3 regions of the Pigmentiphaga sp. CHJ604 genome follow, and region 2 is predicted to be linked to each of the others. Evidence: predicted binding sites of a transcription regulator. Region 2 holds the regulator's gene; each other region holds the start of a gene.
What was found. Region 2 encodes FNR, which switches genes on or off when oxygen is low (the NO sensors DNR and NnrR bind a similar motif). Its sites were predicted from a motif close to TTGATNNNNATCAA; they were not measured.
Positions count from the first base shown of each region.

Region 1: R4823_RS13485 (universal stress protein) is a predicted target of FNR. The motif match lies at 2,466-2,479, and genes of this name have one in related genera.
Region 3: R4823_RS26530 (3-hydroxybenzoate 6-monooxygenase) is a predicted target of FNR. The motif match lies at 1,752-1,765, and genes of this name have one in related genera.

Region 1 is NZ_CP136998.1:2,798,635-2,802,842, reverse strand. Features, by position in the region: gene R4823_RS13500 (alkaline phosphatase PhoX) at 1-569, shown strand, start outside; gene R4823_RS13495 (universal stress protein) at 574-1,053, opposite strand; gene R4823_RS13490 (carboxypeptidase-like regulatory domain-containing protein) at 1,091-1,492, opposite strand; gene R4823_RS13485 (universal stress protein) at 1,570-2,406, opposite strand; gene R4823_RS13480 (FecR domain-containing protein) at 2,663-3,226, shown strand; gene R4823_RS13475 (tellurite resistance/C4-dicarboxylate transporter family protein) at 3,233-4,208, opposite strand, start outside.
Region 2 is NZ_CP136998.1:3,357,993-3,362,200, reverse strand. Features, by position in the region: gene R4823_RS16185 (LysR family transcriptional regulator) at 1-517, shown strand, start outside; gene R4823_RS16180 (SapC family protein) at 530-1,261, opposite strand; gene fnr (fumarate/nitrate reduction transcriptional regulator Fnr) at 1,272-1,997, opposite strand; gene R4823_RS16170 (LysR family transcriptional regulator) at 2,047-2,943, opposite strand; gene R4823_RS16165 (response regulator) at 3,027-4,208, opposite strand, start outside.
Region 3 is NZ_CP136998.1:5,517,794-5,522,001, reverse strand. Features, by position in the region: gene R4823_RS26535 (PepSY-associated TM helix domain-containing protein) at 1-352, opposite strand, end outside; gene R4823_RS26530 (3-hydroxybenzoate 6-monooxygenase) at 460-1,662, opposite strand; gene R4823_RS26525 (LysR family transcriptional regulator) at 1,774-2,721, shown strand; gene R4823_RS26520 (2Fe-2S iron-sulfur cluster-binding protein) at 2,675-2,989, opposite strand; gene R4823_RS26515 (ATP-binding protein) at 3,178-4,208, shown strand, end outside.

The DNA of each region.
Region 1 (4,208 bases), 560 kb from region 2:
GCAATGCCAAGGGCTGGAACGAGCAAAGCGGCATCGCGCTGGACAAGGCGCTGATCGCCGGCGGCGTGCTGGCCCATACCCTGGCCGGCGGCCAGAAAGACCAGACCGGCGCGGCCATCAACAGCGAATGGATGCCGGCGCACACCAGGATGCTGCTGGTGGGCGAGGATATCGCGGCCGACGCCTTGGGCAACAAGGCCAACCCGGAACTGGTGGCCAACCCGGACAACCTCAAGTTCTCGGAAAAACTGCGCACGCTGTTCATCGGCGAGGACAGCGGCTCGCACGTGAACAACTTCCTGTGGGCCTACAACGTCGACACCAAGTCGCTGTCGCGGCTGCTGTCGGTACCCGCGGGCGGCGAGTCGACCGGCCTGCACGCCGTGGACGAGATCAACGGCTGGACCTACATCATGAGCAACTTCCAGCACGCCGGTGACTGGAGCTCGCTGCACGACAAGGTCAAGGACGCGCTGGATCCGCTGATCCGCGCCAACTACAAGGACCGCTTCGGCGCCGCGGTGGGCTACCTGACCGCCGATCCCACCGGCATCAAGCTCGAGGGCTGACGACTCAGGCCGGCGCGCCCGGGCCGGCCTCGCCGCCGGCCTCGGGCTGGCGGACCAGCAGCACGGGAACCGGCGCCTCGCGCAGGATCTTCTCGGCGCTGCTGCCCAGCACCATGCGCGGAAGGCCGCGCCGGCCGTGGGTGCCGATCACGATCAGGTGCGCGGGCCACTTGCGCGCCTCCTGGATGACCAGCTCGTGCACCGGTCCGGCGAAGTTGTCGTGCAGCACCGTATCGGCCTCCACGCCAGCGGCCTTGGCCTGAGCCTGGGCCCGATCGAGAAGTTCCTCGCCGTTGGTGCGCAGCACTTCGAGCCAGTCGGAATAGGCGGCGTACGCCCCCATGGACCCGGCCAGGGACAATTCGTCGATCACGTGGATGAGACGCAGCCGCCCCTTGGTCAGCGCGGCGAGGCGCAGGGCCTCGTCCAGGCCGAGCTGGGAGGTGGGGCTGCCATCGACGGGAACGAGTATGTGCTGGTACATGAAGATGCTCCTTGAAGGTCCGGCCGACGCGATCCGGTCAGAAATAGAACGAGACGTCGGCCCGGCCGGACGCGGGAATGCGGACCTGCCGGCTCTGTTTCGCCGACCCGTACTCGGCGTCGATCCGATAGGCGCCGGGCGCCAGCCTGGCCAGCAGGTAGGGGCCTTGCGTGGTCACCGACAGGACCTCCGCGCCACCGCTGTCCCGGATGGTCACGCGCACGTCGGCGACGTATTCGCCGCTCTTGGCCGCGGCCAGCATGCGCAGGCTGTAATCCTTGGCCATGCCGCGCATGGCGCTCGATTCGTCCTGGCCCACGCCGCCGGTCGCATAGGCGACGCCGTTCTGTTCGCCCCGGTCGATCGCCTGCCCGGCCAGGGGCCATGCTGCCGCCAGCGCGAACGCCAGCGGGGCGGTCCATTGCAGATTCTTCCTCATGGTGCTACTCCTTGCTCATCGGTCGGCGCAAAACCGCCGCGCCTTGAACGAGCAGGGCCCCATTGAGGGCCCGCCGTTCAATGGGAAAACAGGACCGGCACGGTCATCGACTCCAGCATGGTCCGCGTCGTGCCGCCCAGGACGGCCTCCCGGACGCGGCTGTGGCCGTAGGCGCCCATCACGATGAGATCGCAGGCGTTGTCGGTCGCCGCGTTCAGGATGCAATTGCCGATCCCGACGCCGGCGCTGTCGCGCGTGGTCTCCTGCGGAATGGGATATTGGCGGCCGGCGCAATAGGCGAGAAAGTCGGCGCGTTTGGTCTGCGCCGCCTCGTCCGGTTCGGCCGGCGGATCGACGCGCAGCACGAACAGTTCGGAGGCTTCTTCCAGGATGGGGCCGGCGTCCGCCAGGGCGCGGGCCGATTCGCGGCGCTCGTCCCAGCAGAAGAGGACGCATCGGCCCACCGTGCCCAGTTCGCCCACCGCCGGCAGCGCCATGACGGCCCGGCCGGCCCCGAGCAGGACGGAAGCCAGCAGCGCCGGCATCTGCCGCGGCCCCGGATCGGTGCCGTCGGGCTGGCCGACGATGAGAAGATCGCAATAGCGCGATTGCTCGCACAGGATGTCTTCGGCCAGGCCGTCGCCCGTGCGCCAATGGGCGGTCACGCCCGCTTCGCCTGCCACCTCGCGCAACAGGACTTCGCTGGCGGCGCGCTCGTCGGCCTGCCGCTGGCTCAGCATACGGTTGACGTCGTCGGAAACGAAGAAGCCCCGGTAGAGATAGGGGGGAGGGCCGAAGCTGGCGTGGATGCCGACCAGCGCGGCATCATGCTCGGCGGCCAATTGCGCGGCGGCGCGTACGCGTCGCCTGCATCCCCGGTCCTTGTCCAGATGAACTGCGATACGTCCCAGCATAGTCGCCTCCGGCCTTGAGTAGGTGAATCCAATCGTAGCTCCGCCGCGATGCGTGGGCTTTGATTTGGCTCAAGTCCGATGCGCGCGTGGGCGACGGTTGGCGGCTCATGGGTAGTCTGGAACGAAACGCGGAAAAAGGAAAGAGGGAAGGGACGGCAGTCGGTGGCCGGGGACGTACCGTCCGGGGCCCGGGCCCGCAGGCCGAGGGACCGGCAGCGGTTAGAATCCTGATGTTCAGGGTTTTCCCGCAATTTCCATGCCGCCTGCGTCCTTCCCCTCCCGTTCCCCCGACCGCCCCGCGCCCTGGAAGCGATGGCTGGCCTGGAGCTGCCTGGCGCTGGCGCTGGTACTGGCGGGGGCGCTGACCGTGAGCTGGGTGATGCGCGACAGCGCGCCCCGGTTCGGCGAACGACTGCGCACCGAGAGCGAGGCCCGCAGTCTCGCACTGCCCGACGGCTCGCGCATCGACGCGGCGCCCGGCACGTCCCTGTCGGTCGCTTACTATCCCCGCAGGCGCCAGGTGGTCCTGGCACAGGGCGAAGCAGCCTTTCGCGTGCACTGGCAGTACCGGGCGTCCTTCGGCGTGCAGTGGGGCGTGAACGAGGTGGTGATGGACGGTTCGCGCATCGAGCAACCCGACGCCGTCTTCCGGGTGGCGGCGATGCCGCAGCGGCTGCGGGTGGAACTCGACGAAGGGGCGCTCAAGGTCCGTACCGTGACGGCCGGTCCGCGGGAATTCGTCGCGCTGCAGCCGGGAGACGTCCTGATCGTGGACATGGCGACCCGTTCCCATCGGCTGTGCCGCAAGGGGGCATGCTGAACGGTTCTAGTCGCGCAGCACGAAACTGTCCACCAAACCGATGAATACCGTGGCCCAGGCGACGGTGGCCAGGCCCATGAACAGTTGCGAGACAGCCGATGCGAAAGGCAACTGGAAGATCCGGGCGACGTGGAAGGTACAGATCGAATACATGGCCAGCGGAAACACGCCGCCCCAATGCAGGGTGTCGTAGGACAGGGCGATGTCTTTCATGACGTGGCGCCAGAAGCCGAGCACCAGCAGCAGGGGGATCCACCAACTGGCGATGGCCCAGAACAGCACCACGCCGCCCTTCAGGAAGGGCAGCATCTCGGCCAGCAGCGCGGACAGCGAGGCATGTTTCACCAGTTCGGCGCCCGCCAGCGTGGAAATGGCGACCGCGCCCATGTTGATCCAGTACGGCGAGGTGAATGCCTCGGGCTCCATGCGCGTGAAGGCATAGCGCAGCACGATCAGGGCCATGATCCAGACGTACAGCACGCCGCCGGCCAGCCACATGGCCAGCGCCAGGAACGCCAGTTCGTGCCGGGCTTGGGGGAAGGCCCCGTGCGCCATCAGCATCGTCGCCAGCACCACCAACGACTGCATGGCCACCACGACCAGCAGCCACGCGCCGTTCAGCCCGTGTTCCAGCGTGGGTTTGTCGGCCCGCGTGGTCAGGGCCGCCAGGACACCGTAGTTGATCACCAGCCACAGCACGGCGGACAGGCCCAGCAGCCCCACGCCCAGCCAGCGCGCATCGGTCTGCAGGCAGATCTGCGTACCGTAGGTGGCCAGGCCGGCCACCAGCGTGAAGAAACCCATGCCGCGGCTATGGTTGAAGATGTCGAGCCGGAAGTCCTCGCTATACACGCATGCCCGGCAGACATAGGCGGCCGCCAGCACGAGGACGACCACGGTGTTCAGGACCAGCAACGCCGCCGGCAGGATGGGAACGTCGTGACAATAGGCGGCGACCGACAAGGCGCTGGTCGCCATGACC
Region 2 (4,208 bases):
TCTCGCCGTCGGCAACCTGCAGGAGCTGCAAAGCGGTTTCTACCAGCAGGGCCTGTTCGTCGACCAGCACGTCTGCGTGATGGGCAGCGGTTTCCTCAAGGCGGGCGAGGCGATCACGCTGGACGAGTACCTCGCGGCGCGGCACCTGGTGGTCACGGCCAACAAGACCGACCTGCAGATAGAGAAGGAGCTGGGCAAGCAGGGGCACCGGCGCGAAGTGGCGCTGCGCGTGCCCAACTACCTGGTGCTGCCCAAGATCCTGGCGCAGACGGACCTGATCGTCACGGTGCCCGAGGTCATCGCCCAGGCCATTACCGACGATGCCGCCGGAGCGACCTGGTCGCGGCTGCCCTTCCAGACCCCGCATACCCACATCCGCCAGTTCTGGCATGCGCGCTACCACCACGACAGCGCCAATACCTGGCTGCGCCGGCAGATCGCCGACCTGCACATAGGCGCCAGCCTGCGCAAGGTGGGGGCCGGCCCGACGCCGCCGGCGTGTCCCGAGGCGGCATGAACGGCCGCGCGGCTATTGCGCCAGCGCGACCAGGTGGCCCCAGTTCAGCCGCGATTGCAGATGGAAGTAGGTCATGGCCAGCCAGCCCTTGCGCATCCACGCGGTGACCGTGGCGTCGGGCAACTGGTCGAAGCGGGTCTCGTCCACCACCAGGAAGCCGTCCAGCGTGACGCGCTCGCCGCCTTGCAGGTCCACGGCCACCTGGCGCGGGATCAGCAGGTTCTCGGCCCGCAGGGCCGCGACGTAGTCGCGGGTCATCGCGAGCCCGGCCTGGAGTTCCCCCAGGAATTGCAGCATTTCCCCGACGACAGGAGAGGGTTGGCCATCCTCGAACAGGGGCTGGGCGTCGTCGGCGGCACTGCGCAGGTGGGCGGCATCCTCGTCCACGCACAGCGCGTAGCGCTGGCTGGCCGGGTCTTCCTGCAGGATGAACGGATAGCGCCGCAAATGGGCGGGAATGTAGCGGTTGGGCCGCCACCGCCCGGCGGCATCCACCAGGAGGTTCTGCGCGCTGCGCAGGCCCAGTACCGCCATGGGCATCTGTTCTTCGCCGGCGAACACGATGGGCAGGTCCCGCGCCGCCATCGCGAACTCCGTCGCCACCAGCGGCACGGCGGTCTGGCCGCGCGAGAAGGCGTAGCCGGCCTGGCGGTCGAGCCGCAGGTGGGCATGCCGTTGCGGGTCCAGCGCGCGGGCCTGGGCGAACATGGGGGCGTTGGCGCCCGCCTGGGGAGAGGTGGTCATCGGTATCCTGCTAGCAATGGGGGCCGGCCAGGCGCCGCAGCGCCGCCATGTCCACGATCTCGACCTGCTTCTGCTGGATGCGCAGCACGCCGGACTTGGCGAAACGCGAGAACAGACGGCTGACGGTCTCGAGGGTCAGTCCCAGGAAGTTGCCGATTTCCTCGCGGCTCATACGCAGCACGAACGCGGACGAGGAATAGCCGCGCGCGGCCAGGCGCTCCGACAGGCTGACCAGGAAGACGGCCAGCCGTTCCTCGGCGCGCATGGTACCCAGGGACAGCAGCATCTGCTGGTCTTGTTCGATCTCGCGACTCATCAGCCGCATGAGCTGGCGTTGCAGCGAGGGCAGGTGGTTGGCCAGCGAGGACAGGTCGCGCACCGGGATCACGCAGACCTCGCTGTCTTCCAGCGCGATGGCGGTCGAAGCATGGCTGTTGCGGCCCAGTCCGTCCAGCCCGACGATTTCGCCGGGCAGGTGAAAGCCGGTGATCTGCTGGCGGCCGTCCGCCAGTTCCAGATAGGTTTTCAGGGTGCCGAAGCGGATGCCATAGACGGCGTCCAGGCCGTCCTCGAAGCGAAAGAGGGATTCGCCCCGGGCGAGCCGCACGCGCTGCTGCACCAGTTCGTCCATTCGCCCGGCATCCTCGGCGGCCATGCCGACGGGCAGGCAGAACTGCCCCAGCCCGCAGGTCGAGCAGCGTATGGAGTCGAGGGTAAGCGGAATGCGTTTGGTCATGGCTGGTCTTTGTTCTGGGCCGGCCGCAGCGGCCTGGGCGGCGTCTGCCCTAAGGCAGGCGCTTGGCGTAGCTCTGCCGCAGCATGTCGATGAATACCCGGACGCGCAGCGGCAGGTGCTTGCGCTGAGGATACACGGCATAGATGGCGTTGGGGGGCGCGGCGAACTGGTCCAGCACCGTCACCAGGCGGCCTTCCTTCAGGTCGTCCTCGATTTCCCACAGCGATCGCCATGCCAGTCCCCGCCCGTCCAGAGTCCAGGCATGGAGCACGGCGCCGTCGGTGCATTCCAGCGTACCCGATATGCGCTGCGGCGTCGTCTTGCCATCGATGGTGAAGAGCCAGCCGCGTGCCTGGTTGACGCCGGTGCCGAAGGACAGGCAGTTGTGGCGCGCCAGGTCGGCGGGGTGTTCGGGCGTGCCGTGCCGGCGCAGGTAGGCGGGCGAGGCGACCACCATCCGGCGGTTGTCGGCCAGGCGCACGCTGACCATGCTGGAGTCGGCCAGATCGCCGATCCGGATGGCGCAGTCATAGCCTTCGTTGACCAGGTCCACCAGCCGGTCGCTCAGGTCCAGCGTCACCGTGATGCCGGGATAGGCGTCCAGCAGCCGGGGCAGCAGGGGCGCCACGTGGCGCCGGCCGAATCCGCCCGGGGCCGTGACGCGGAAGTGCCCCTTGGGATGTTCGCCGCCCGCCGCCACGCTGTTTTCGGCGTTCTCGAGCGACTGCAGGATCTGCTGGCATTCCTCGAAGAATTCCGTGCCCTCGGCGCTGAGCGAGATCTTGCGCGTGGTACGGATCAGCAGCTTGACCCCCAGCCTGGCTTCCAGCGCGTCGATGCGCCGGCCGATGACGGCGGGAGCGACTCCTTCGCTGCGTGCCGCGGCCGACAGGCTTCCGCGCACGACGGCCGAGACGAAGGATTCGATCTGCTTGAAGCGGTCCATGGGAGGCCGGGCGATTTATGCAAATTAGTAAATAATTTGCGCCCGATTTTAGCCTATTCTTAAAAACCGGAGGGGCCGGCGCATCAACCCTGAGGTTCGCGTTGCAGGACGCGGATCAACTGATCGATATCCAGCGGCTTGGTCAGGTGAAAGGCGAACCCGGCATCCAGGCAGCGGCGCACGTCGGACTCCATGCCGTAGCCCGTGAGCGCGACCGCGATCTGGTCGGCCTGAGGGGCATAGTGCCGCAGCACGTCGATGCCATCGCCATCGGGCAGCCCCATGTCGCTGACCAGGACGTCGTAGCGCTTGGCGTCGACGCAGCGGCAGGCTGCCGCCACGTTTTCCGCGACCTCGACCTCGTAGCCGTATTCGCTCAGCAGGAACTGCATGGCTTCGGCGGTATCGACGTTGTCCTCCACCAGCAGGATGCTGGCGGGGCGGACCAGGGGCGCGGAGACGGACTGCGCCTGCTCGACCGGGGCGTCCGGGGCCCCGCTGGCCGGATCGTCCAGCGCCAGCGTGAAGGTCGTGCCCTTGCCCTGGCCGTCGCTGCGCACGCTCAGGGTGCCGCCATGGCGCTGCGCCAGGGAGCTGGCGATGGCCAGTCCCAGCCCCAGGCCGCCGCGCGACTGGGCGGCGTCTTCCTCGCCCTGGTCGAAGGCGTTGAAGATGCGCTTGAGCGCCTGCGGGGGAATCCCGATGCCGGTGTCCGAGACGTCGACGGCGATCTTGCCGGGCATCGGCTGGTACACGGTCACGCGTATCTCGCCGCCGCGCGGCGTGAACTTGATGGCGTTCTTCAGCAGGTTCCAGACGATCTGCTGCAGGCGGGCCGGGTCGGCCTGCACGATGACCGGATAGGGCAGCGGCGTGTAGTGCAGCTCGATGTGCCGCGCGGCCGCTTCCTCGCGGAAGATCTCGGCGATCCCGTTCAGGATGCCGACCAGGTCGGTGGGTTCGAGGCGCAGGCTGAGCTTGTCGTTGACGATCTTGGAGATGTCGAGCAGGTCGTCGATCAGGCGTGCCTCGACCTCGACGTTGCGCTTGATGAGCTCGACGCTGCGGCGGCATTCGGGGGGAAGGTCCTGGCGCAGGTCCAGCGCCTGCGCCGCCGCGTAGATCGGGCCCAGCGGCGTGCGCAGCTCGTGCGACAGCACGGCCAGGAAGCGGTCCTTGGCACGGTTGGCGGCCTCGGCCTGTTCCTTGGCCACCTGCAGCAGATCGGCCGCGACCCGGCTGTCGGTCATGTCGCGCACGATGCG
Region 3 (4,208 bases), 2.2 Mb from region 2:
GGACGTCGCCGGTGACGGGATCGAGCGCGACCTGGTTGAAGTCCAGCGGGAACGCCTTGCCCGTGGCCGGATCGATGCGGCCGGTGACCGAGACCAGCAGGGCGTGGCCGGGTTCGACCTCCAGCGGACTGAAGGTGACCATCAGCCGCGGATCCTCGGCCTCGAGCCTGGCGATCAGGGTCTCCACCGGCAACGGTTCTCCCTGCGTGGCCGGTTCGAACAACTGCGGATTCAGCCAGGCGTCGAGTTCGTGGTCCCACGAAATGAAGGCGCCCGTCAGGCCGGCGATGAACAGGAAGGCCGCGACGCCCAGGCCCAACCAGCGGTGCAGCAGGACTCCGAATTTGCGCAACATGAGGCTAAGGTCGCGCCTGTGGAGAGGCCGCGATTCCCGGAATGTTGAAATTCCGGGAATGATAACGCGAATTAGTATTATTTGATGTATCGGCGGCCGGTCGGTTACACCAAGGGTTTCAGGCAGGTCTCCACGCGCCAGCCGTACAGCCACTGCATCGCGTCGTAGTACTGATCCTGGGTGCGGCCCACCCACAGCGAGTTGCGCACCAGGCGCTCGACGCCCTTGGCGTGGTAGAGCGTGCCCATGGCGCGGGTGGACAGCACCACGCGCGCGGTGCGGGTGATGCGGGAGTTCTCGTACAGCCGGAACGCCGCTTCCAGGTCGCCGCGGGCATGGCGCACCGCCGCGCCCAGCGTGGCGGCATCTTCCAGTGCCATGCAGGCGCCCTGTGCCAGGTACTGGGTCATGGGATGGGCGGCGTCGCCCAGCACCGTGGCGCGGCCCTGGCCCCAGCGCGGCTGCGGGTCGCGGTCGGCGGTGGCCCAGCGCTTCCAGGACGTGGGACGGTGCAGCATCTGGTGCGGACGGGGATGGATGCCCTCGAAGTAGGACAGCACTTCCTCCTTGCTGCCCTCGCGCACGCCCCAGACCTCGGGCTCGCGGCTGTGGAAGGTGACCACCAGGTTGTACTGGTGTCCGTTGCGCAGCGGATAGTGCACCAGGTGGCAGTTCGGGCCGGCCCACACCACCGGGGCGTTGATCTTGAGGTCGTCGGGCATGTCGGCCTCGTCCACCACGGCGCGGTAGACCACGTGGCCGGTCACCCGGGCCTCGTCGCCGATCAGCGTGTCGCGTATCACCGACTTCACGCCGTCGGCGCCCACCACGGCATCGGCCGTATGGCGGCCGCCCTGGTCGTCCACCACCGTGGCCTGGCCGTCGCCCAGTTCCAGGGCCTGCACGCGGGTGGAGGTCTTGAAGCGGATCAGCGGATGGACCTGCACCGCTTCCAGGATGGACAGGTGGATGTCGGCACGGTGGATGACGGCGTAGGGATTGCCGAAGCGCGCACGGAACGCCTCGCCCACCTCGAAGCCGCCGACCTCGGTGGCGTCGACCGCGTCCATCATGATCAGGCGCTCGGTGAAGACTGCGCGGCGCCGCGCGGCCTCGCCCACGCCCAGCGCGTCCAGCGCGGCGAAGGCGTTGGGGCCGAGCTGGATGCCGGCGCCGATCTCGCCTATGGTCGGGCTCTGCTCCAGCAGTTCGACCGACACGCCTTCCCTGGCCAGGGCCAGCGCGGCGGCCAGGCCGCCTATGCCGCCGCCCACCACGATGGCGGTCGCTTGGGTTCCGGTACTCATGGTGTCTCCTCGCGTGAAATCTGGCGCCATGTTAGTAAGCGGGTGCGCTTGACTCCATGGAGCGGTATCGATACGCTGGATCGAATTTATCGATATGGATCAATAAGAAAATTGGAGAATATCGATACGAAGCTGCTGCGCGTGTTCGACGAGATCCGCCGCACCGGCAGCGTCTCGGCCGCTGCCGAGCGCATGGGCATGAGCCAGTCGACGATGAGTTTTTTCCTGGCGAAACTGCGCGAACTGTTCGACGATCCGCTGTTCGTGCGCACCACCTCGGGCATGGAGCCCACGGCGCGCGCGCTGGAACTCGAAGGCCGCGTGGCCGCCGCGCTGGCCGCGATGCAGGCGCTGCTCGAGCCTGCCGTCTTCCTGCCGGCGGCCTCCGATCGCGTCTTCCGCCTGTGCATGACGGACATCAGCCACATCGTGCTGCTGCCGCGCATCGTCAACCGCCTGCGCGACGTGGCGCCCGCCGTGCGCATCGAGATCTTCCGTATCGGGCCCGACACCCCGGCGCGCATGGAAAGCGGCGAAGCCGACCTGTCCATAGGCTTCATGCCGCAGCTGGATGCCGGCTTCTACCGCCAGCGGCTGTTCGAGCAGGACTTCGTGTGCGTGGCGGGACCGCGCCATCCGCGCATCGGCCGCACCTTCACGCGTGCCGATTTCGCCCGCGAAGGCCACGTCGACGTCTCGCCCTCGACCACCAGCCAGTTGATCGTGGAGCAGGCCATCCGCCGTGCCGGGCTGGAGCGGCAGGTGGTGCTGCGGCTGCCCAGCTACCTGGGCCTGGCGGCGATCATCGCGCAGACCGACTTCGTCGCCACGGTGCCGAGCCTCCTGGGCGGGATCGTGGCGCGGCAGGAAGGGCTGCGCGTGCACGCGCCCCCCATTCCGATCGAGCGCTATGCGGTCAATCAGTACTGGCACGCGCGCTTCCACCGCGATCCCGGCCACGCCTGGCTGCGCCAGACCCTGGCCGAGCTGTTCATGGATACGGGCGTGGGCGTCAGCCCGCCGCGTCGGCGGTCTTCTCGGCGTGCGGGTTCACCATGACGATGGGCGAGGTGGCCACCGCCACGCAGGGCAGGATGAAGCCTTCCTGCTTTTCCTGCGCGCTCAGGCCCGGCCATTCGACCAGATAGCGGACGCTGCCGCTTTCCATGCGGGAAAAACAGGTCCGGCAGGTGCCGTTGCGGCAGATGGTGGGCAGCCGTATCCCGGCGCGCCGCGCGGCCTGGAACAGGCTCTCGTCCTCGCCGGCGGCGAAGGTCCATTGCTGCGGATCGAGGGTGACGGAATGGGTATCGGTGGGAGCGTTCACGGCGGATGGAGCAGGGCGGGGCGAGGTCCGATGGGCGGGATGCTAGCATCCCCGGCGCGGCCCGGCGGCCGGGCCGCGCCGGACTCACAAGGGTCATGCCTTGAAACACATGCTCCCCGAGGAGGCTACGCGCGCGCGGGTACACTTCGCCATCGATCGCCAACCAGCGGATGGGAGCAACGACGCGTATGCAGCCGTGGGATATCGCGTCCTACAGGTTCCGGGGCCAGCGCCGCCTGGACGACCAGGCCGCCGCTGACGCCTTGCGGCGCAGCGAGGACCGCTACCGGCAATTGTTCGAATCCATCGACCAGGGATTCTGCGTCCTGCAGATGATCTTCGACAACGGCAAGCCGGTCGATTATCGCTTCCTTGAGATCAATCCCGCCTTCGAGGCCCACACCGGCCTGCGCCATGCGCTGGGCAAGCGCATGCGGGAGCTGTCTCCCGACCACGAGGAACACTGGTACCAGATCTATGGCGACGTCGCGCTGACCGGCCAGCCGGCGCGCTTCGAACATCATGCCGAAACGCTGGAGCGCTGGTTCGACGTCTATGCGTTCCGCCTGGGGGAACCCGACGAGGCGACCGTCGCCGTGCTGTTCAGCGACATCACCGAGCGCTACGTCATGGAAGCACAGCGCGAGCAGTTGCTGGAGGCCGAGCGCGCCGCCCGGCACGACGCCGAGGCCGCCACCCGCATGAAGGACGAATTCCTGGCCACGCTGTCGCACGAACTGCGCACACCGCTGTCGGTCATCATCGGCTGGAGCCAGCTGCTGCTCAAGCGGGCGCCCGACAACGAGCAATTGCGCAAGGGCCTCTCGACCATATTGCAAAGCGCCCGCACCCAGGCCACGCTGATTTCCGACATGCTCGACATGAGCGCGATCTTCCTGGGCAAGATCAAGCTCGACCTGGAACCCCTGGATGGCTTCGAGCAGGTTGCGCGGGTCGTGCAGTCCAGCGAGCCGTCCATGCAGAGCAAGGGGATACGGCTGGAATTCCAGCACAGCTTCGAGGTTTGCCTGGTCCTGGCGGACCCCGCGCGATTGCAACAAATCTTTTGGAACCTGCTGTCCAACGCGATCAAGTTCACGCCGCCCAACGGCCGGATCAGCATCGCGGCTCGCCGTACCGATACGCGGTTCGAGATCTCGGTGGCCGACAGCGGCGTGGGCATCGAGCCCGATTTCCTGCCCCACCTGTTCGACCGCTT